DNA from 3 places in the Halomonas profundus genome. Region 3 is predicted to be linked to each of the others. Evidence: predicted binding sites of a transcription regulator. Region 3 holds the regulator's gene; each other region holds the start of a gene.
The links. Region 3 encodes PhoB, which activates phosphate uptake and scavenging genes when phosphate is short. Its sites were predicted from a motif close to TGTCATANNNNTGTCANA; they were not measured.
Positions count from the first base shown of each region.

Region 1 (8,031 bases), 880 kb from region 3:
TGGCATACAGCATTTGGGTATAACTCCTTGATAAGACGAGGATGCAAAGTGACCGTTAATTGACCGCACTGGCATAAGCGCGCACCATATCTTACCCATTGCGAAGGGTTCATTCACAGCTGAAAAGCGCATTCTGACAAACTGGCCACACGGCGTCATGCTTATGCCTCGACTTCCCTATACCTTTGATGCCGATCAGCGCTACCCAGTTGATTTGCACATGCACTCAACCGCTTCCGATGGCGCGTTAACGCCCACCGAGCTGGTAACCCTGTGTGCCGAACGCGGGCTGACGCACATGTCGCTCACCGATCACGATACCATGGACGGCATTGAAGAAGCGGGCCGCGCGGCGGAGCAAGCAGGGCTGTGTCTTATCCCCGGCTGTGAGTTATCCACACGCTGGCAGGGCGTCAATATCCATGTGGTGGCGCTGATGCCCGGTGGCTTGCAGGGGGCAATGGTGGAAGGCCTGATTCAGCAGCGTGAAGCTCGGATACAGCGTGCAGCAGTGATCGCCGAAAGGCTGGAAAAAGTCGGTTTATCCAACGCGCTGGAAAAAGCGCGCCTGCACGCTGGCAGTGACCGCCCGCTAGGCCGCCCGGACTTTGCCCGCGCGCTGGTAGCGGAAGGCGTGGTGCCCGACTGGGCCAGCGCCTTCAAGCGCTATCTGGGCAGCGGCAAAAAGGGCGATGTTAAAGCCCACTGGCCGGAAATCAGCGAAGCCGTGAGCTGGATTGTCGATTCCGGCGGTGTGGCCGTGATTGCCCATCCACTGCGCCACGGCTTAACCCGGCGCAAGCGAGGCCTGTTGATGGATACCTTCCAAGCGGCGGGCGGCCAAGCGGTTGAACTGGTCAGCGGCCAGCAGAACCCGGATAGCACCCGCGACCTGGCGCGTCAGCTAGTGGAGCGCGACCTTTACGCTTCTATGGGCAGCGATTTTCACTTCCCTGGCAGTCATGCGGCCCCCGGCAGCATGAGCCTAGTGCCGCGCACTGCGGCGCCCCCCATATGGCAGCATCCCCGGCTGCTGCACCTGCGCGATGCGTCACCCGGCCTGCTGGCGGTCGGTTAAATCACAGCCGGGTCATTGCAAAGCCCGGTCAGTTAAAAGCCAAGTCGGCTATGCTGTATAGGCAGGGCCTACGGACAGGAGTTACCAATGAGCCAATATTTTCAGATTCACCCGGAAAACCCTCAGAAACGCCTCATCGATCAGTCGATTGAGATCATTCGTAAAGGCGGTGTGGTTGCTTACCCCACTGATTCGGGCTATGCGCTTGGCTGCCATCTGGGTGAGAAGAAAGCCATTGAGAAGATAAAATGGCTACGTTCACTGGACGATAAACACAACTTCACCCTGGTGTGCTCCGATCTCTCGGAAATTGGCACCTACGCCAAGGTGGATAACGATGTATTTCGGTTGCTGAAAGCCCATACCCCAGGCCCTTATACTTATATTCTGGATGCCACTTCAGAAGTGCCGCGCCTGCTACTGCATCCCAAGCGGCGCTCCATTGGCGTGCGCGTACCGGATCACCGCATTACCCACGCGTTACTGGCCGCATTAGGCGAGCCGTTGATGAGCGTAACGTTGATTCCGGTGGGCGATGACCTGCCCATGAACGACCCGGAAGAGATCCGCGAGCGTTTTGGCGCCCACCTGGATGCCATTATCGACGGCGGCGCCTGCCATTTAGACCCCACCAGCGTCATCGACCTGCGCGAACTGCCGCCGAAAATCATCCGTGAAGGGCGCGGCGATATTTCTCCTTTCGTCGTCTAAAAACACTTTTCAGAGCAAATCCCTGCTTTTAGCTTTAATGAGCAGGGAGTTTGTCTATTTTTCATTATTTGAATGTTCAATGAAAATAAAATATGATCCTAACGGTTCTTTTCGATAATAAATTGTGATCCTTTAAGGCGAGGAATCGCCTCGTCTTTTTGAGATCGCCTAGCCCAGGAGATCATTCAATGACGAAGCCATTCCCTTCTCGCCTCTGCACCCTTGCTGCTCTAGCCAGCCTCACCGCTTTACCGCTGACCAGCCATGCAAATAGTGATGACGCAGAAATATGTGCCCAGGAAGCTTATGCAATGGGCCTGCGCTATCAACAGCAGTCTGCTGAAGCCGCTGCTCTGCAGCGTCAGGGTTTTGCCCTCGCCACCTACCGGCTTGAGGATCAGATTGAGGCGCATGGTGGTAGCGACGACTTGGCGATCATTACCGACCTGGATGAAACGGTGCTGGATAATAGCGCTCTGTTGGTTCGCGACATGCAGGCATGCCACGACTACACCACTTGGGACACATGGAAGCATTGGGAGCGTGAAGGCGAGCCGCGTTTGATGCCGGGTGCCAAAGCGTTCCTGGATTACGCGGATGAGCAGGGCGTGGCCATTTTTTACGTCTCTGATCGCTACCAGGAGAACGAGGCCGACACTATCGCCACCTTGGAAGCGCTAGAGCTACCCCAAGTCTCTGAACAGAGCGTGATGTTGCTGGGGCCTGCCAAGGCAGAACGTCGCGCGGAAGTGGTGGATAACCACACTCTGGTGATGCAGCTGGGGGATTCCCTTCACGATTTCGCGGGTGACTTCGCGGGCGCCGACCTTGACCAGCAGCATGCGCTTGTTGAAGAGAATGCCGAGCGTTTTGGCAACGATTGGATCGTGTTCCCCAACGCTACTTACGGTGCCTGGAGCGAGGCTGAGTTAGACGCCTGGGAAGCCCCGCACGAAGTGGAGTGATCGGTTAGATAACCACTCCATACCGCATTAAATAAACGCTGCGCGCCCCAGGTTTGGCTATTTTGTTTGACGATTTAGTTTAGCTGTCTTGGGGCGTGTTTTTGTCTTAGTTCTTGTCTTCGTCACTCTCGTGGCTATTTTCTTGAGCGTCATCTGTTTTGTCGTCATCCTTCTTGCGCGGGTCTTCGCTGTCTTCATCCAGCCAGGTGCCGCAGCGCAGGCAGTAGCGGGCGCGTTTTTCATGGCGTTCGTGACCGCAGCCGGGGCAGGCTTCTTCGGAGTAACGCTCTTCACGGATCGAGCGAATCACCTGGGCGGAAAACACCCCGGTGGGCACGGCAATGATCGAGTAGCCGAGCAGCATGAGTACCACCGTAATCGATTTACCCAGCGCAGTAGCGGGGACGATGTCGCCATAGCCGACGGTGGTCATGCTGACAATGGCCCAGTACATCGACATCGGAATACTGGTGAAGCCCGCCTCAGAGGATTCGATGGTGTACATCAGCGCCGCGAACAGGGTAATCACCATTAATATGGCGCTAAAAAACAGCAATATCTGGCGCATGCTGCGTTTAAGGGCATCCATTAAAAGACGCGCCTCGCCGACAAACTCCATCAGGCGCAGAATACGAAAAATGCGCAGTACCCGCAGCAGGCGAACAATCACCAGCCCATGGGCTCCGGGCACCAGTAGTACTAGCCAAATGGGCAAAATCGCGATTAAGTCGACGATGCCATAAAAGCTTTTTAAATAAAGGGTCGGTTTTTCCAGGCAGTAAATGCGTAGGATGAGCTCAATGCTAAATAACAGAGTGAATGCCCACTCCAGATAAAAGAAGAGTTCTCCGTACCGCTCGGCATAAGTCTCGATACTGCCCAGCATAATGACCGCAACGCTGAGTAGAATCGCCACAATCAAGGCGATATCAAACGCTTTGGCCCCCGGCGTGTCAGACTCAAATATGATATGAAACAGGCGGGTGCGTAGGCCTTCCGCGCCGGGGGTTAAGTTTAAATTCATTGCATCATCCTGAAGTGGACCTCAATGCCGTCCTGAAAAGTGCGCTAGGACCTAGCGTAGCGCGGTTTGGTACGCCAAGCGATGGGCGAGCGCTAACGCCGCTTTACCGTAGGCTGCATTGGGCTGGCCGTCCGCATCGAGCGCGCCAGGCAGCGCCTGGGCATAAGCGCGTGCGGTGGCATCCAGTTCGGGATGTTCGGCGAGAGTGGCCAGCGCCTGCTGGGCATCGTTTAAAAAGCTGGCTTGTTGGCTGTCGTGGTAGGCGTCCAGCGCCAGCGTGGCACGGTGCAGCCACTCTGCCGGGGAGTGTGCTTCGGGGAGCGGCCAGTGTTGGGTACTAAGCGCATTGCCACGGGCCGCCTTGCTACTGTCCGAGGGTCGCAGGGGTACCTGTTCAGCAAGGGTCAATGCCAGCGCCCACAGAGCTTCGGGCTCGCCGCCTTTTAATTCGAGTTCTGCTTCGCGAATCGGCGTGCGGTAGTCACCGCTAATAATTTCGCCTTCATCCAATACCAGCTCGACATGACTCTCCTGACCTTGTCCGCCCTCTTTTAGCTGCCAGCTACGCCGTGTGAAATCGGTGCTGAGTTGGGGGGCGAGGGCATCTAGCACACCGCTAAGTTCGCCTTGAAAAGGGGGGAGCTTGGCAATTGAAGCGAGATCCAACTGTGGGCCAACAACCTGCCACTCCCACTCTTCGCGCTGGGAAAGCCCGCCGCCACCTTGGCCAGCGGTTTTCACCGTTTGCAGCACCTGGCCGTCTACCTGGCGAAGTCGCAGCGCAATATGTGCTTTCGCCAGATCACCCTGAGGGGTATCAAAGTAGGTATTGGTCAGCGATTGTTTACGCACGGCGTGTGAAGCGAGATACGGGTGTTGAGTCAGCGCCGCAGGCCCTGTCGGGGCAAGGGCCAGTTTAAGTTCCACTTCCATGGGGTTTGGGCTTTTCATGACGCTAGCCACCTCGTTATCGTGACATTTAAATGAATATTTGATTACATTTGTGAACTTTTCATGACGGCGGCAGGCGCACTCTTTATACTGGCGCCGCCATTTCCAGGCTCCCCGAAAACAGGCTAAAAGGCATTATGGTTACCTCCAATCCTTTTTCTTCGATGTTTGGCCGCTCGCCATTCCAGCCGTTATTGGCCCATATCGTCAAGACGAATGAGTGTGCCGATCAGCTGTTGCCGTTTTTTGAAGCAACCCTGGTTGATGACTGGGACAAAGCGGCTGAGCTGCGCGAAAACGTCACCCGCCTAGAGCATGACGCCGATACGCTGAAAACAGAGCTGCGGTTGAACCTGCCCAACACCATGTTTCTTCCGGTGTCGCGCTCCGATCTGCTTGATCTGATCAGCGTGCAGGACAAGATCGCCAACAAGGTGCGTGACATTACCGGCATTATGCTGGGGCGTAAAATGCGCGTGCCGGATGAGCTGGCCGCGCCGATGCGCGACTACATTCGAACCAGCGTTGCCTGCGTGGCGCAAGCGCGTCAAGCGCTAGAAGAGCTCAAGGATCTACTCGAGTCCGGCTTTGGCAAAAACGTCTCGGATGTGATGCAGAAGATGATCCGTGAGCTGCACACCCTCGAACACCAAGCCGACGACCAACAGATCACCATTCGCCGCCAGCTGTTCAAGCTTGAGAGCCAGCTACCGCCAGTGGACGTGATCTTTCTCTACAAGATCATTGAATGGGTTGGCGAACTATCCGACCGCGCCGAGCGCGTGGGTAGCCGTCTGCAGATCCTGACTGCCCGCTAAGGGGACTTTCATGCTGATTATTGCCCAGCACGGTGAAATCTTTATCATCCTGGCCTGTTTGTTTGGCTTTTTCATGGCCTGGGGCGTTGGCGCCAACGACGTGGCCAATGCCATGGGAACCTCGGTGGGGTCGAAAGCGATCACCATCAAACAGGCTATCCTGATTGCGGTCATTTTTGAATTCCTGGGTGCCTGGCTAGCCGGTGGCGAAGTTACCAATACGATCCGTAAAGGTATTATCGACCCCGAACTGCTACAGGACGACCCACAATTGCTGGTCTACGGCATGCTGGCAGCCCTGCTGGCGGCGGGGACATGGCTGCTGGTGGCCTCCATGAAAGGCTGGCCGGTTTCCACGACGCACTCGATTGTCGGCGCGATCGTAGGCTTTGCGGTTGCAGGGCTAGGTCCTGCCACGGTGGACTGGGGTGCGGTAGGCAAGATTGCCGCCAGTTGGGTGGTCTCCCCCTTGTTGGCAGGTACCATCGGTTTCGTGCTGTTTAAATCGGTACACCACCTGATTTTCGAGGACGACAACCCGTTCACGGCCGCCAAACGCTACGTACCCGGTTATGTGTTTCTGGTGGGCTTCATCGTTTCGATGGTCACGCTGACCAAAGGGTTATCTCATGTGGGGTTGGATCTAACCTTCAATCAGAGCCTGTTGCTGTCGATCCTGCTGGGCCTGGTGATTATGGGCATTGGCCTGATCATGCAGCGGCGTATCAAGTTTGAGCACAATACCAACGACCACTTCGGCTATGCCAACGTTGAGCGTGTGTTCGGCGTGCTGATGATCTTCACTGCCTGTGCCATGGCCTTTGCCCACGGTTCTAACGATGTGGCGAATGCGGTTGGCCCACTGGCGGCAGTCATCAGCGTGGTGCAAACCGGCGGTGAAATTGGCGGCTCTGCACTGGTGCCCTGGTGGGTGCTGGTACTTGGCGGCAGCGGTATCGTGGTGGGGCTGGTCACCTACGGTCATAAAGTCATCGCTACCGTGGGTACCGGGATTACGGAACTGACCCCCAGCCGTGGCTTTGCCGCTACCCTGGCGGCAGCCACGACGGTGGTGCTGGCCTCGGGCACTGGCCTGCCGATTTCCACCACCCACACCCTGGTCGGCGCGATTCTTGGGGTGGGGTTGGCACGCGGCATGGCGGCATTGAACCTGCGGGTCATCGGCACGATTGCCATGTCGTGGCTGATCACGCTACCAGCAGGCGCTGGCCTGGCGATTCTGTTCTTCTTCATGTTCAAGGGCATGTTCGGCTAACGAATAATAAGCAGCACGTTGTAAACGTAGTACGCCAAGGCTCGAAAGGCTTTAGAAGCATCTGAGCGATAAGATCACAGCGGCATCTTCATGTTTATCTGCATTAGATTGAGCAGATTTGCATTTGAAGGTGCCGCTGTTTTTCGTGCTCTGGTAAAGTAACTGGAGATTGTTTTTGAAATTGTTTTTGAGATTGTTTCTTTCACCTGCTGCCGGAGAGCGGCCCTTGGATACGCGCTTCCCCTTTGTTGATTGGTTTCGTAACGCTTCCCCCTACATCAATGCCCACCGGGGGCGAACCTTTGTCATCTTAATTGAAGGCGAAGCCATGGCGTCTGGCCGAGGGGAGCAACTGATTCAGGATTTGGCGCTGCTGCATACCCTGGGTGTGCGACTGGTCGTCGTGTTCGGCATTCGCCCCCAGGTGCACGAGTCGCTAACCGCCGCTGGCGTAGAGCCCACGCGCATCGATGGCCGCTGGGTCGCGGATCGCGCGGTGATGGCTCATGTTGAGCAGGTAGCTGCCCACCAGCGGCTATGGCTTGAAGCGCGGCTCTCCCTTGGCCTGCCCAGCACGCCGCTGCACGGTGTGGAATTGAGCGTGATCTCCGGCAATCTGGTGACCGCCAAGCCATTAGGCGTGCGCGAAGGGGTGGATTTCGACCACAGCGGCGAAGTACGCCGGGTGCGTGCCAGCGCCATTGAAGGCCTGCTGGAAAAAGGCTCGCTGGTGCTACTGCCACCGCTCGGGTTCTCCAGTACCGGCGAGGTGTTTGATCTGGATGCCTCTGAAGTCGCTCAACACGCCGCCGTGGCGCTGAAAGCCGATAAGCTGATTTTGCTGGGGGAATCCGAAGGCTTGGAAGATGAGCAGGGCGCGCTGCTGCGCCAGCTTTCGCCAGCGGAGGCCGAGCCGCGTTTAAGCGCCGCGGTGCCAGGTAGCGAGCTAGCCCGCCACTTACAGGCCGCCTGCACAGCCGCACGGGAAGGCGTGGCGCGCACGCACCTGCTTTCCTGGCGCAACCACGATGCCCTGCTGGGTGAGTTGTTCACCCGCGACGGCGTGGGCACCATGATTACCCAGCACCGCTACGAACAGCTGCGCCCGGCCACGCTCAACGATGTAGCGGGCTTGCTGGAACTGCTGGAACCGCTTGAGCGCCGGGGCATGCTGGTAGCGCGCTCAAGAGAGCGCCTGGAGCATGAAA
Region 1 covers NZ_CP086344.1:783,649-791,679, forward strand. Annotated here, with positions in the region: gene LMS44_RS03660 (YciI family protein) at 1-13, opposite strand, end outside; gene LMS44_RS03665 (PHP domain-containing protein) at 158-1,078, shown strand; gene LMS44_RS03670 (L-threonylcarbamoyladenylate synthase) at 1,166-1,789, shown strand; gene LMS44_RS03675 (HAD family acid phosphatase) at 1,978-2,754, shown strand; gene LMS44_RS03680 (ion transporter) at 2,861-3,778, opposite strand; gene LMS44_RS03685 (CYTH domain-containing protein) at 3,830-4,729, opposite strand; gene LMS44_RS03690 (TIGR00153 family protein) at 4,867-5,547, shown strand; gene LMS44_RS03695 (inorganic phosphate transporter) at 5,558-6,823, shown strand; gene argA (amino-acid N-acetyltransferase) at 7,050-8,031, shown strand, end outside.
Region 1: a site for PhoB is predicted at 4,750-4,767, ahead of LMS44_RS03685 (CYTH domain-containing protein). Genes of this name have one in related genera too.

Region 2 (8,031 bases), 630 kb from region 3:
GGCGGCTTTGGTCGCATGGGAAGTAGTCAGCGGCCCGGGGGTTAGTAAATAGGGGTCTTTTATGTCCTTGCTCACGTTATCGGTCATTTTGGTATATACCAGATTTTTAAAACACTTTAATAGTAAGCACAGCGGCTGTCTAGGTGTCAGCTAGCACGCATGGCGCCAGCGCTGGGCGTTATTTAATAAAACATGGGTGAGTGCGGTGTGGAGCAGCTTCACCACCAGAGACGTGAGGAAAATCAGCACGGCCATGGCCGCAGCGCTGGCAAAGTAACCGGCTTCATCCAGGTGCAGCACCGCCACCGAGGCCAGCCGCGTGTCACTGTTATAGAGGAACACAACTGCCGATACCGTGGTCATCGCATTGACGAACAGGTAAACCGATATATCCAGTACCGCGGGCAGCGACACCGGCAGCGTTACCCGGCAGAAGGTTGTCCAAAACGGTACTTTCAGTGAGGCCCCGACGGCTTCAAACTCAGGGTCGAGCTGTTTAAGCGCGGTTACCGAGGTGAGGTGACACACCGTATAAAAGTGCACCAACGTGTTGAGCACCAGAATCATCAAAGTGCCGTACAGCCAGTTAAACGGGTTGCCCGCCTGATTGAAAAAGAAGATATAGGCAAGCCCCAGCACCATGCCAGGCACCGCCATGGGCAGCATGGCCATAAAGTGCAGCCCTTGGCGCAGCGGGCGAAAGCCTTCACTCTTTTCGATTAGCCAGGCGTTAAAGAAGATCACTAACGTGCCCACCAAGGCCACGCTAAACGCTAACTTGAGCGAGTTAAACCACGCCCCCCAACCACCATCGGCCATGCCTTGGAAGGTATAATGCTCAAAGGTTATCGATAAGTTGTAGGGCCAGAACTGCACCAGCGACGCATACACCGCTGTGCCGATCACCAGCACAATGGCCCCCGCCACCGCGTAGCACAGCAGTGTAAATATCCAATCCCGCAGCGGGCTGGGGCTAGGCTGCCACGGCACGGCCCGTGCCGAGAGTTGCGCCACTTGGCGCCGCTGTATCCAGCGGTCAACGATAAACGAGAGCACCGCGGGCAGCAGCAGAATCACGCTGACTACCGCGCCCATCTGAAAGTTCTGCTGCCCTACCACTTGGCGGTAGACGTCGGTGGCCAATACGCTGAACTGACCACCGATAATTTTAGGCACGCCGAAGTCAGTAATCGCCAGGGTAAACACCACAAACAGGCAGGAAATCAGCCCGTAGCGCACGCCGGGCAAGGTAATAGTCAAAAATGTACGCCACTTAGGGGTTCCCAGCGCTTCAGCCGCTTCGTAGAGCCGCGCGTCGCTGTTGGTCAGCGCGGTGGTCAGCAGCATTAGCGCGTGGGGAAATATCCAGAAACTCATGCCCATGACAATGCCGATGGGTCCATAAACCGATTGGCCGGCCAGTAAATCGCGCAGAAATCCCTGATTGCCAAACAGATAGACCAGGCTAATCGCGGGCAGCAGCGATGGCGCCAAAATGGGCAGAATCGCCAACATGCGAAACAGCCGCTTGCCCGGCATGCAGGTACGGGTAATCCCGTAGGCGCATAGAAACGCTAATCCGACCACCACACCGGTGGTCATCAACGCCACCCGCAACGAGTTGGCAATTGAATTGACCAGCGCCGGGGTTTGAAAATAGTGCGCGAAGTTAGCCAGGCCGATAAAGTCGCCGGCGCGGTCTTGCAGGCTCTTGATCAGCATGGTCACGAGTGGGAACAGCAGCCCCACCACCAGCAATGCAACGCCAGCGAGTAACGCCAACAAGCGGATCAGCGACTCTAGCGACGGCTTGGTCGCCGATTTTACAAAGCTCTCGGCGATCATTGCTGACTGCTCCCGGCGGGATAAAGACGGGCGGCTTCGGCGGGCAGGTGAATGCCTAGAACCTGCCCCTGGTAAAGGTTTAAGTCGGTACTATCGCGGCTAGGCACATCGGCAATTAGCGTTTGGTCAACGTCCGTTAGGCGCAAAGTGACCCTCTGAAAGGGACCTAAAAACTCGATGCCGATCACCTCACCGTTCAGCGCTCCCGCTTGACGGCTAAGTGCCACTGCTTCGGGCCGAATAGCCAGTTGGGCGGCTTGACCCACTTTTAAGGTATGCGATAGGCAGGCGCAGGGCATGGTACCCAGCAGCGCTTGGTTATCGTCCTGAGCGGTCACTTCCAGGAAGTTCATGCTGCCAATGAACGAGGCCACAAAGGCGCTGGCAGGCTGATGGTAGATCTCCGCCGGGGTACCCACTTGCTCGATCACGCCGTGGTTCATCACCACGATGCGGTCGGCCATGGTCAGCGCTTCTTCCTGGTCGTGGGTCACCATGATGGTGGTCACCCCGAGGCGCGCCTGCAGGGCTTTAATCTGGCTGCGCAGGTGGCCCCGCACCCGGGCGTCCAACGCCGAAAGCGGCTCGTCCAGCAGCAGCAGGCCAGGCTCGGTGGCCAATGCCCGCGCCAGCGCCACGCGCTGTTGCTGCCCGCCGGAAAGCGCCGCCGGGTACTTGTTTTCGCTGCCCGTCAAGTTCACCAGCGCGAGCAGCTCACCCACCCGTGCTTGGATGCGTGACCGCTCTACCCGCCGGTTGCGCAACCCATAGGCCACGTTGTTGAACACCGTGAGGTTGGGAAACAGCGCATAGGACTGGAACACAATGCCGAAATCCCGCGCCTGGGTGGGCAGCGTGGAGATATCCTTGTCACGCTGAATAAGCGTGCCCGTCGTTTGCTGGGTCAGCCCTGCAATCGTGCGTAACAGGGTGGTTTTGCCGCATCCGGAGGGGCCCAAAAAGCAGACAAATTCGCCCTCGTTTATGGTTAGGGAAATACCATCCAGCGCGGTAAAACTACCAAAACGCTTAGTGACTGCTTCAATGGTTAAATGGGGAGTAGTGGGAGTCATCACCGTTGGTGTGTCGGCCGCCAGCAGCGATGTCATTGTCGTGTGCATAACCTCTCCAAGCCCCGGCAAACCGGCCGGGGCAACTGATCGCGGCTTATTGTTCGGTTTTACCATCGTAGCGACGCTGCCATTCGGCTAGCACGCGTTCACGATTGACGGCAGCCCACTGGAAATCGGCGTCGATCATTCGATCAGTAATATCGGAAGGGTAGTTTTCAATCGGCTGTGCCACACCTGGGTAAGCCACCACCGCATAGCCTTCGTTATACAGTTCGTTGGCTTCACGGGAGATTGCCCAATCCATCAGCGTTTGCGCGGCTTCCTGCTTGTCGGTACCGGCCACAATAGCGGCGGCTTCCATATCCCAGCCCAGCCCTTCTTCAGGGAAGATAACTTCAATAGGCGCACCCTGGGATTTCAAGCGCGCACCGCGGAAGGCAAATGACACACCCACTACGGTTTCACCGGTAGCCGCCAGGCTACAAGGGGCGGAGCCCGAATGGGTGTAACGGGCAATGTTGTTATGTAGGCGATCCATATAATCCCAACCCTGATCCTCTTCCCATAGCTGCAGCCAGCTGGCTACATCCAGGTAGCCGGTACCCGACGAGTTGGGGTTAGGCATGATCACATGGCCTTCAAACTCAGGCTGGGTAAGGTCTTCCCAAGAGGTCGGCATCGGCACGCCCTGGCGCTCGCCCTCAATGGTGTTGTAGCAAATAGCAGCGACCCAGGCGTCCATACCCACCCAAGCCGGGTCTTCACCATCACGATAGGCCACATCGACAAATTTGGGGTCGAGATTCTCAACACCAGCGGGAGCGTAGCGCTCCAGCATGTCCTCCTCTTCCAACACCAGCAGGCTGGTAGCGGCCAGGCCCCAGATCACGTCAGCCTGGGGATTGTCTTTCTCGGCCAGCAGGCGGGCGGTAATCACGCCGGTGGAGTCGCGCACCCAGTTAATCTCGATATCCGGGTGCGCCGCGCTGAAGCGTTCGGCGTATTTTTGCAGGTCATCTGACTCAACGGCGGTATACACGGTTAATTCAGTGGCCTGGGCGTTTGAAGCAAGTGCAACGGCTGCGGCACCTGCAAGCAAGGTGGAGGGGAATAAACGGCGTGACATCATGATGGTGGGCTCCTGGCTAATTGGTATAGACCAGAAGTCTGCAGGCTTTAAATGACACTGCGATGACGCTTGTTTGACCGTTTTTTTAACTGATGATGACCACGACTAGGTCGTTTCCGCTAGCGCTGACCGGATAGCTCCACACTGATACACAGCGAATCGTGCAGCCAGTGCTCTTCATCAAACTCAATAGGGCGCTGCTGGTCGTCTAAAATGGCACGGTTAATATTTAACCCGGCAGTGCCGGGCGCAACGAATAGCTCTTCGGCATCCATTGGCGAAAGCGCTTCTGAGACCATGCGAATAGAGCGATTGGCCAGGTAGTGCCCCCAGCGCTCGCGCAACAGCCCCCAAAGCGATTGCCCACTATAGATATCTAGCAACTCTGGGGCACGCTCGGGCACCACCCACAGCGACTCCACCAGCACCGCGCGGTCATCCACGTAGCGGCGGCGGCGAATATGCTGAAACGGCTGGTCATCCGGCAGATTCAGTGCCCGCGCGGCAGGCAGATGGGCACGGGTTTCCAGCTTCAATACTGCCGTGCGTGGCTGCCGCCCCTGTGCACGTACATAGTCGTTAAAGCCCGCGTCACGGGTGGGGTCGTAAACTAAACGGGCAGGAGAAATAAACCAGCCGCGCCGGTTGCTGCGGTGGATTAAGCCCTCCATTTCCAACTGTGAAAGCGCTTGGCGCAGGGTCACACGAGTGGTGGCAAAACGCTCGGCCAATGACCGCTCTGCGGGAAGCTTGCCTTCCCACAGGGCAGCATTTTGGTCGATCAAAATACGAAGCTGTTCGGTTAACTTTAGATAGTAGGCATCAGACATGCGCCGATTTTCCTGGCAGAGCATTAGGTGACGAAGCGCTTGAGGGCGCCCGCCAGTCTAAGCGCCGCCAACCTTCAACGCTAGCCACCTCAGCGAGCACTGGATCGGGATTGACCGCTACAGGGCAATCCACGTACTGCAACAGCGGGAGGTCGTTGCGGGAGTCTGAGTAGAAAGTAGTGTGGCTAGGGGTGAACTGCTGCTCGGCCAACCACTGTTTTAAGCGCAGCACCTTACCGCCACGATAAGAAAAAATACCCTCGCTGCCGCCGGTATAGCGCGCGTCTTCATTGATGCCGTGCTCCACGCTTAGCTCTACCGCCAGCACGTGTTCAATACCCAGAGTGGTCGCTATCGGCTCGACCAGATGCCGTGACGAGGCGGAAATCAGTACCAGGGTATCGCCTGCCTGGCGGTGCGCTTCCAGACAGGCCCAAGCTTGTTCAAAAATACGCGGTTGCAGGTGCGTGGCAACAAAGCGCTCGACCTCTTTTTGCACATCTCTCACTCTGCGCCCTCGCAGCGGTGCTAGGGTCATGGCCAAATACTCTTCAAGCTTTAGCTTCCCCGCGTGATAGGCCTGGTGCATTTTCTCCGCCCGCGCCATAAACGCTTCGGCATCGCTGATCCAGCCTTGCTCTATCATCCATAAATTCCAGCGGTCGCTGCAGTCTCCGTCCAGGAGGGTGTCGTCAAGATCAAACAGGGCCAGGCGCATGGGAGCACTCCTTTCATCGCGGGTTGGCGGCGCGTAGGGTATGCCAAAGGTGATGACAGGACGATGACGCTAATAGAAGACGACGATGAGCAAACTAGAAGACTAAGTAGTTAACCACTGCGTCGCAAACTCATCGGCAGGCAGCGGGCGGCCAAACCAGTACCCTTGTGCCTCATTGCAACCCATTGCGGCAAGCAAATTCGCTTGGTCGCGCGTTTCAACGCCTTCCGCCACGGTTTTCATCTCTAGCGCTTTTGCCATGGCGATGATGGCCTGAACAATGGTGCGGTCATTTTTGTTTTCGAGCATTTCACGCACAAAGGAAATATCAATTTTCAGTGCGTCGGCAGCGAAGCGCCGTAGGTAGGAAAGCGAAGAATAGCCGGTGCCGAAATCATCGATAGAGAGAGCATAGCCCGCTTGTCGCATGGCGTGGGTGATCTCAACGGCCTGATCTGGGTCGCGCATAAAATCACTTTCAGTGAGCTCCAGGGCGATAGCGCTCGACGAAACGCCGGCGGTGAGTTGCGCAATGTGGTGGGTCAGCTCAGGATCGGCAAACTGTTGGGCGGAAATATTGATCGATAGCCTCCCTGGCAGCCCACCCTCAGGCTGTTCACGCCATGCCAGTAGCTGCCTTGCGGACTCTTCCAGCACCCAGTCTCCCAAGGCACGAATCAAACCGCGCTCTTCGGCCAGGGGAATAAACTCGCCGGGGCTCACCCAACCCCACTCGGCATCGTGCCAGCGGCACAGGGCTTCTGCACCGGTCAACTGACCACTGGTAAGGTTCACCTGGGGCTGAAAGTAGAGTTCTAACTTGTGTTCAGTAATTGCCGCGCTGAGTCGCTCGGTCATCTGTTGGCGTCGATGTAGCGCGTGGCGCATCGTTTGGGAGTAGGGGCAGATACTATTTTCGCGCCGCTTGGCGTGGTGGAGAGCAATGCTGGCAGCGTTAAATAGTTCGCCCGCCTCGCTCACATGCTGCGGATAATGAGCAAAACCGATGCTGACATCGAGGTGAAAAACACGCCGCTCCAGATGAAGCGGCGGCTTAACCACTAAGCGTAGCTGCTCCACAAGGCTGCCAATGTCACGAGGGGTGGTATCGGCCACCAGCAGGGCAAATTCATCCCCTGACAAACGCGCCAACGAGCCGTATGAGTGGCTGATCTTCGCTAAACGATCAGCCACTGTCACCAGCAGTTGATCGCCCACTTGGTGACCGTGCAGGTCGTTGACCTCTTTAAAACGGCGGATATCCAATAACAGCAGTGAAAGCCCATGCTCGCCTTGCTGGGCTTCTTGCCACATTTGCGCTAGCAACTCCATAAAACGGACGCGGTTAGGTAAACCGGTGGTACTGTCGGTATAGGCTAACTGGTGCATGTGCCGATGGTCGCGCCGACGCTCAAGCTCTGCTGCAGCACCGGTCGAAAGAATTTGCAGCACAGAGGTGGCGAACGCATTGGTGGTCAGCGGCTGTCGATAAAATACCATCATCACGCCAATGGCCTCGCCGTTGGCATTATCCAAACGCCGCCCAATCCATGCTCTTGTGGGTAGCAGTGTGCCTGGTAATAACAGCGGCGAACCATCATGCATGACTGCTTCACGCTCCAACACTACCTGCTCGCTGGGCGAGCCTCGCAGCGCAAAGGTGTGCTGTTCTCGCTGAGCCCCATCAACCACCATGCTGACAGTCGTTGCCTGCCCATAGACATTTTCATCGCCCTGGGGTGAAGTATGCAGCAACGCAATAAAGCCTGCATCGGCTTCCAGCACCTTGACCAAGGTCACAATCAACTGCTGAAAATAACCATCCCCGACTTGGGTCGTGACCGTAGAAGCCACTTGAACCACAGCGTTTTGCACCCGCTGCGACTCTTGCTGGTCGGTCACATCCGAGATAAACCCTTCCAAGCATACGATTTCGCCCGCCTCATCTATGACGGCTTGGCCTTGCTCCCACATCCACCGATAACCACCGTCGCGATGGCGCAGCTGGTAGATCACACGGTAAGGGCATCTGTTGGCAATGGCCGACTGTACCTCATGGAAGACCCTGTCCTGGTCATCAGGATGAATCAGGGCAGCAAAACTGATCAGCCGATTACCCTGTAATTCGTCAGGCCGGTACCCGGTCAGCGTTTCGGCCCCTTGGCTCACCAGTTGCATAGTCCAATTGCGGTCATTCAGGCAGCGATAGGCCATGCCCGGCAGATGGTTGAGCAGCGTATCCAAACGGCGTTCACTTTCCCGCGCGACCTCTTCGCTCTTTCTTAATGCCTGCTCTGCTTTTTGTCGGCACAGCTCTGCACCCGCCTGGGCGGCGGCGATTTGCAATATCTCATTGGCTAGATCGTCCAACTGCATGGGGGCGTTTTTGAGTACCGCTAACAAACCAACTAGCGAACCATCCGCCGCATAGAGCGC
Region 2 covers NZ_CP086344.1:4,523,603-4,531,633, forward strand. Annotated here, with positions in the region: gene LMS44_RS20595 (2-aminoethylphosphonate--pyruvate transaminase) at 1-87, opposite strand, end outside; gene LMS44_RS20600 (putative 2-aminoethylphosphonate ABC transporter permease subunit) at 151-1,845, opposite strand; gene LMS44_RS20605 (P-loop NTPase family protein) at 1,842-2,966, opposite strand; gene LMS44_RS20610 (putative 2-aminoethylphosphonate ABC transporter substrate-binding protein) at 3,013-4,047, opposite strand; gene LMS44_RS20615 (UTRA domain-containing protein) at 4,167-4,877, opposite strand; gene LMS44_RS20620 (HAD family hydrolase) at 4,870-5,595, opposite strand; gene LMS44_RS20625 (bifunctional diguanylate cyclase/phosphodiesterase) at 5,698-8,031, opposite strand, start outside.
Region 2: a site for PhoB is predicted at 4,098-4,115, ahead of LMS44_RS20610 (putative 2-aminoethylphosphonate ABC transporter substrate-binding protein). Genes of this name have one in related genera too.

Region 3 (8,031 bases):
ATGCTGTCACTGCGCTTAGCCGAGGTACACGCTGTGTGTATCAACCGGGTATGCGCCGCTATGTTTTTCTGCCTATTCTGGTCAACCTGATTGTCTACGTGAGCATGTTCAGCTTTGTGCTCAACCGTTTTGATGGCTGGCTCGCCCATTGGATGGGCATGGTACCCGCTTGGCTTGACTGGTTATCCTGGCTTATCTGGCCCCTGTTTGTGATTAGCCTGTTGGTGGTGGTGTTTTTTACCTTCACGCTGGTTACCAGCTTGATTGCAGCCCCTTTTTACGGCTTTTTAGCCGCCAAAGTTGAAATCCAAGCCACTGGCCGCGAACCCATTGATGACCGAAACCTGACCAAAACAGCCATCGATGCTGTGGGACGCGAGTTTGTTAAGCTCGCCTATATTCTGCCTCGTGCCGCAGGCCTATTTGTGCTTAGCTGGATTCCAGGCGTCAATATAGTTGCTCCGCTACTCTGGGCACTGTTTTCTGCCTGGGTGATGGCAATCACTTATCTAGACTACCCAATGGATAACAACAAAGTAACGTTTGCCGATATGCGCCAACGGCTCTCTAAGCGCTGGTGGCAAAGCCTCACCTTTGGGGGGTTAGTGACCTTAATTACCTGGATTCCGCTGGCCAACCTGTTTTTGATTCCCGGCGCCGTTGCGGGTGCCGTACTGCTGTGGGATGACCATTATAGAGACGTACGTAGCGACAAACGTGGCGATGCACGTGGCATTACACCGCAGTAGGCGCCTATTACCCAGGCTACGTCACTTTGCTACCTTTATGTTTTGTTCGTCTATCCTGGGCTCAATCAACAACAAAGGAATCACCGCATGATAAAACCGATGGCTTGGCTGGGTGGCGTACTCTTGATTGGCGCTATGTCTATTTCGATGACATCTATGGCGTTAGCCCACGACGTAAAAACAGAGACTCTTCGCATTGCGCACCCCTTCGCTACCCCAACCCCACCGGGTGCGGTAAACGGTGCCGCCTACCTTGATATCACCGCCGTTTCAGGCCCCGTCACTCTGGTTGGCGCGAGCAGTCCTGCGAGCAGCAACGTTGAGCTGCACGATATGCAAATGGACGGCGATATGATGCAGATGCGGCATGTGGACGAGATTCGTGTCGAGGCAGGGGAGACTTATACCATGCGCCCTGGTGGCGGCTTTCACTTAATGCTGATTGGCTTAACCGAGCCGCTGAAGGAGGGTGAGCGGTTTCCCCTCACGCTCACCTTCGCTGAACAAGGTGACGTAGACATCGAGGTCTGGATACAGAGCGCCCAAGACGGTAGCGAAGCTGCTGATGGGCATCACCACTGATGTCGTTGGCTTTTAACACATAGCAAAAACCCCACCGAAGCGGGGTTTTTAGCGAGTAACGCTTACATTAGCAGTTACACTTATCCTATTATTTACCAGTCGGTGCTATCACCTTCATCCCGGTTGAGTTCTCCAGGAGTGTAACCCTCTTGGCGAGAAGTAGGCCCTTTTTCAGCCGTAGAAGGACGGCTACTGGAAGGCGAAAAGTCCAAGCTATCAGCTTCGTCACGGTTCAAGTCGCCCGCAGAGACATGAGATGGTTTGGAAGCTGCATGCGACTCAGGTTTGTTAATGACATCCTGACCAGCGGTGCGGTCTTGGTTCAGTTCAATAGATGAGTGCGCCATCGCCATGGGGCTCGCGACCAAACCAAAAGCAATACCTACTATGGCGACTTTTTGGCTCATTTCTTTTAACAGCAAGATGTTCTCCTCATTATCCATGGATTCCGTTCATCGATGATTAGAACGGCTATTACGCTTTGCGTTGCATATTAGGCGTCAAAAAAGTTAGCTCACCCTTTACGGTCAAAATGATTGTGAGACCGGATGCCTGAGACATAACCCACCGGCAGGCTGATGATGGGCAGTGTATAAATAGCGACGCAATGAAATTAGGCTCCGCTAGAAAGCCGTACCTTAAACTAAAACAAGAATAGTGTGGGAGAGGTGTTGGATGCCACAAAAAATCAGACCCCGCATCAGCAGGGTCTAAGGACACAAGACTTTGACAATGACTAGCGCTAGCTTCCTTTCCTTTTGCGGGGCTGCTCCAACCTTGGAATTTAACCCTGACCAACGCTCTGATTGTCGTTTGATTCATTCCTTGAATCGATATGCATCCGTATCGGTGTGACACGCTTTCGCGTGTTTAGCTCACGTGTTAATCGTAATATATTTCTTCAGAATTGCAAATTTTTGTTACCAAACGTTTCCATCACCTACGTCTTGGGTCAAATCTTTAGCGGTGTAGTCCACTTGACTACTAGTGCGATGAGAATCTGCCTTAATGACATTAGGACGGTCGCCTTCGTCGTACATTAGATCAGATGGGCTAAAATCTGCTTGGCCGGATGTGTGATGAGACTGCGCCTGGATGGGCTCGTCATCAACCGTGAAGTCTTGATTGGCTTCGATGGACATATGGGCAAAGGCAAGCGGGCTTGCCAGCAAACCAAAAGAGAGACCTACGACGGCTGCTTTTTTAACAAAATCGTTAAACATACTATTTACTCCTGGTAACCGTTTGATACCGCTGAAGTGAAGTGAGAAGGGCTCTCTGGCCAGATCTCACTGCGGCTAGCTTCACTACCTCTAGAAAGCATATGTAATGCCAACTCTCTTATAAAAATAAAATAACCATATAAATCAATAATTTAAAATAAATACATTGCGCACAATTATACACCGCTAAAAACAAAAGCACGCTAATTACATGTGCACTAATGACACATGCGCAAAACTGTCTGTGCCTTTATGACACACTCAGCAAAATAAAAGGCTCGATGCCAACAAAGCGCTACGGCATCAATTCATAAAAAACAAGACATGGCATTGGATAGAGAGGCGCAAAGAAAGATCGGCGGAAAAGATAGGGGAGAAAGTAGCGGGGGGATAAGCGAGATAAAAAGTAGGCAGCAAAAATTAGGCCCCGCATTGCGGGGCCCGATATCAGAATTGGCTATAGGTAATAACTAACGCTAGCTTCCACTCCTTGTGCGGGGCTCCAACCTTGGAATTAACCCTGACTAGTGTTCTGATTGCCTACTGATTCATCCGTGAATCTTAAAAGCATTCTTGCTTTTGTAACATCCTGTTAATCGCTTATTCATTCTCTGAAAAAGCTTTTAATGATATCTAAAAGGTCATTGATAATTAGCTACCGCCATTTTCTTCTACAAGCTCATCCTTGTCATACTCAGCATCGTCTGAGTGACTGCTTGATTGCGGATCCATGTCGCTGGCACCATCACCTTCGTCATGGGTTAAATCGTCAGTCATGTCTGTTGTATCACTGCCAGTTGAACTACCGGTACCTTGGGAATCCATCGGTTGCTCGTCAGCGGTAATACCTTGGTTTTCGTCAATCGCCGAATTTTCATCGGTTTGTGCAAAAGCTAATGGGCTTGCCATCAGACCAAAAGATACACCTAAAATGCCAGCTTTCTTGAGAAAATCCTTGGACGTCATATCCTACCTCCGATCGCTGTTTAGTACCGCTTAATGAAGAAAGAAAGGCTTACTGAGAAGCCAGCAATTCCTGCGGTCATCTTCCTTCAATCTGTACTCTGCAGAAGGCATGCCAAAAAACTTAAGCATATAAATAAAAACAACAAAATCAGTCTCTTAATTAAAAATAAGTTATGCCAAAAAGGCATCGACTGAGTCACGACACAACGCTTTAAGCTGTGTAAAAATGGCACATGGGTAAAGCTTTGCCAACCTTGCATGCCAATATTGCACATTGCTACAAATATTATGCAATGGGATGACTTGCTAAATTAAACAAGACGCGAGGGGGGGAAGGTGCAGCGAAACAACGCACCCTTGCCGGGAAGGGACTCAATTTGTAGTTGCGCATCGTGGCGCAACAGCACGTGCTTAACGATCGCCAAGCCTAAACCTGTGCCGCCAGTCGCAGTGCTGCGCCCCTTATCAACACGGTAAAAGCGTTCTGTTAGTCGGGGAATATGAACGGGATCAATCCCTTCACCGTTATCTTCCACATCGATATAGCCGCCACCAGTAGCGCTAGCTTTCCAGCGCAGGGTGATTTGGCTGCCAGCAGGCGTGTAGCGAACCGCATTAAAGGCAAGGTTAGAGACGGCGCTGCGAATCTCCTGTTCACTGCCTAACAGTCGGGCATCGCTCTCAAGGGCGACGGTGATGGTATGACGTTGATGCGATAGGGCCAGCGCATCATCACAAACGCTTTGCAGTAAAGGCTCGAGTGACAGTGGATGATGATCTTGGCCGCCCTGGTCAATTTCCAAACGCGAGAGCAGCAATAAATCGTTAACCAGATTCTGCATCCGCTGGGTCTGTTCCTGCATTTGCTGAATACTACGTCCCAAGCGCGGCGGAAGCTGGTCGGAGATATCACTGTAGGTTTCCAAATAGCCGGAGAGAACGGTCAGCGGCGTACGTAACTCATGGGAAACGTTGGCGACAAAGTCGCGCCGCATCTGCTCAAGACGATGCAAGCGGGTGATATCGCGAGCCATCACTAAGCGTTCGTCGTCACCGTAGAGGGTAATTTGATACTGCAGGATTCGCCGTTCATCAATCGGTGAGGTGAGCGTTAACGGCTCACTGTAGTTACGCGAATTAAAATAGCTGATAAAGCCCGGGTCGCGCAGCAGGTTGGTAATGTGTTGACCACGATCATGGACGGTTTGTAGCCCCAGCATGGCGGTGGCGGCGCTGTTCCACCACTCCAAATCACCGTGGCGATCAAGCATGACCACGCTATCACGCATTGCTTCAGACGACTCTTGAATACGTGCCAAAGTAGCCCGCAGACGGCTTTGGGTGATGCGCTGACTTTTTTGATAGCGGTATAAACGATCGAATAGCTCGCCCCACATCCCGCGAGCGGCAGGCGGTTCATCGTTAGGGTGGAGGGTGAGCCACAAATAGAGTTCGCGTAACTGTCGTAAGTGGTAAAACAAGCATCCCGCAAGCCCTGCTGCAAGCCCCAGCCCAGCCGAGCCCAACAGCCAGCCCAAGCAAGTGCCCAGCGTGGCCAGCCACGCTATTCGCCACAGCTCACGACTCCATAAACGCACATTTACACCCGTGCAGAGAAACGGTAACCGGTACCCCGAACCGTTTGGATCAGGTTTTGATGCACGTCGCCCAGCGCTTTACGCAAGCGGCGGATATGCACATCGACCGTGCGCTCTTCAACGTAAACATTGCCGCCCCACACTTGGTCAAGCAGCTGGCTACGTGTGTAAGCGCGCTCTTGGTGAGTCATAAAAAACTGCAGCAAACGGTACTCGGTGGGGCCCATTTCCAGCGCTTTGCCGTGGGCACTTACCCGGTGGCTCACCGGATCAAGCAGCAGGCCGTTAATCTCAATCGGGTCTTCAACGCCACGTGGCGTCGCACGGCGCAGCACCGCTTTTAGCCGTGCCACCAATTCCCGGGGTGAAAAAGGCTTGGTGATATAGTCATCGGCACCGGCTTCAAGCCCTTGAATTTTATTATCCTCTTCGCCTTTCGCGGTGAGCATAATAATCGGGATTTCAGCGGTGGTTTCTTCACGTTTTAGGCGTCTCGCCAGCTCAATACCGCTAGTGCCGGGCATCATCCAGTCCAGCAGCAGTAAATCGGGTTGGTGGTCGACCACCATGGCATGAGCATCCTGGGCGTTATCCGCTTCGAGCACGCGATAGTCAGCCATTTCCAGCGCTACCGCGATCATCTCGCGAATCGACGCCTCATCATCGACAATCAGAACGGTCTTGGCGGTCATACCAGAGCCTCACGGTGTTCAAAGAAACTAGTTCAAAGAAAAACAGTTCAAAGATAAACAGATCAATGACATGTCAGTGACGATAACACCATGACTTGATGACAATTACATGACAACCGCCGCGATCAGCCAGCCGCAGGCCACCAACTTAGCGCGATACCGGCAAAAATCAGCAGTCCCGACCAGTGATTATTGAGAAACGCCTGGAAGCAGGCATCCCGCTCCTGGTCGCGAATTAAGCGCTGCTGATGCAGAAAAGTCGCTGCCATTGCCGCTAGCCCTAACCAGAAGAAACCACCTAAACCAACCCACCAGCCTACCCAAGCCAGCAACCCCAGGGTGGCTAGCTGGAGTAAGCCGATAATCAAACGATCCGCATTTCCAAACAGCACGGCCGTCGATTTAATGCCAATTTTTAAATCGTCGTCGCGATCGACCATGGCGTACTGGGTATCGTAGGCCACTGTCCAGCACACATTAGCGCAGAATAGCAGCCATGCTTCCAGCGGCACGTGGCCGAGCACGGCGCCAAAAGCCATCGGAATTGCCCAGGAAAAAGCCGCGCCCAGCACCACCTGAGGAAAGTGGGTATAGCGCTTCATAAACGGATAAATAATCGCCAGCAGCACCCCGCCCAGCGAGAGCAGCACCGTAAACCAGTTGGTCAGTAATACCAGAATAAACGCAGCGGCCACCAGGGCGATAAACAGCAGTTGAGCTTCGGTTTCGCTGATACGGCCCGTCGCTAGCGGACGTTGTTTTGTGCGTTTCACATGCCCATCGAAGTGGCGATCCGCATAGTCATTGACCACGCAGCCCGCAGCGCGCATCACATAAACGCCGGCCACAAAAATCAGCAGCACATTTCGCCCTGGTACACCTTCCGCAGCCACCCATAATGCCCACAGCGTCGGCCACATCAAAAGCCATGTGCCTATCGGCCGATTCAAGCGCATCAGCTGTAAAAAATCTGCCACGCGAGCCCATCCCTTCGGCCGCAACAGTGAACGATCCATGCTTACCTCACGAAGAATAAGATGCAGGCGCTAGCCTAGCGCGAAGGCAGGCCAAGATCATCCGCCATCGCCGTCAAAAAATACTCTTGCACTAATAACGACAGACTGCCGTGCTTACAGCCGTGATAAAAAACAGAGCGCCTTCCCCAGGCACAGCCTTCCTGTATGCCGTTGACGCTAGCAAACTGGGGGGAATGCGTCGTTACTTCCAATGGCCCACGCACTAAACCCGGCTGGCGAAATAGCCAACTACCTAGCGAGCGCTCGCCCAGGCACTCTAGCCGTTGGCCCTTTACCTGTGAAAGCGGGGCGACCGAGCGCGCCACCACCCATGGCGTTCCATCTAAGCACAGCGCCACTTCCCGCAGCCAGGCGTAACGCTTGGCACCAATGCCCAGCGCCTGAGCCTCATCCTGGCGCGGCCAACCAACCCCCTGGCGCAACAGTCGTACTCGAAACGGCTTCTCGCCACCTGCGACCATTAAGTGGGCGGTTAACGAGTCGGTGGAGGCAACCCACTGCCACCAGGAAGCACTCATCGCCGGGCGCGCCGCATCAATCGGGCGCCAGCGGGAAAATAGAGGAGTTTGCCGAAAAGCAGCAGCCGTCACCGAGTTCTCCAGGGCAATTAACGGGTTGGCTAGTGTAACATGAGCACTGAAAGGCTTTTGTTTCAGCGACTTTTTTAACGACTCGGTTTAGCGCTTCTTTTTTCGCAACCTTATTTAGCAACTTTTTTGGTGTCTGCATGCCCGCCACCCAAACACAGAAAACCTCTTCGCACTCTGCGCTGGTGATTATTGGCACTGGAATGGCAGGGGTTGGCCTTGCCCGGGCGTTGCGCCGATTGGGCGACCAACGCTCAATAACGCTGGTGAGCGCCGACAGCGGCGATGATTACAGCAAGCCGTTGCTCTCCACCGGCTTCGCCAAGGGCCTGGTGCCCGAACAATTAGCCCAGCGCAGCGCTACTGACCTGGGCGAAGAGCTAAATGCCCAAATGGTTATCCACACCCAGGTAACCGCACTGGATGTGGATAACCAAACAATTCTGCTCGAAGGCGGCATGGTGCTCGGCTACGACACACTGGTACTGGCCACTGGCGCTGCACCACGGGTGCCCTTCAGCATTGAACCCAGCGTAGCCCCACGCTGCTTTACCATTAACGACCTGGATGACTACCGCCGCTTTCACACGGCGCTAG
Region 3 covers NZ_CP086344.1:5,153,939-5,161,969, forward strand. Annotated here, with positions in the region: gene cysZ (sulfate transporter CysZ) at 1-749, shown strand, start outside; gene LMS44_RS23490 (copper chaperone PCu(A)C) at 837-1,331, shown strand; gene LMS44_RS23495 (hypothetical protein) at 1,424-1,774, opposite strand; gene LMS44_RS23500 (hypothetical protein) at 2,252-2,554, opposite strand; gene LMS44_RS23505 (hypothetical protein) at 3,206-3,520, opposite strand; gene phoR (phosphate regulon sensor histidine kinase PhoR) at 3,832-5,118, opposite strand; gene phoB (phosphate regulon transcriptional regulator PhoB) at 5,121-5,810, opposite strand; gene ubiA (4-hydroxybenzoate octaprenyltransferase) at 5,936-6,826, opposite strand; gene LMS44_RS23525 (chorismate--pyruvate lyase family protein) at 6,862-7,437, opposite strand; gene LMS44_RS23530 (NAD(P)/FAD-dependent oxidoreductase) at 7,575-8,031, shown strand, end outside.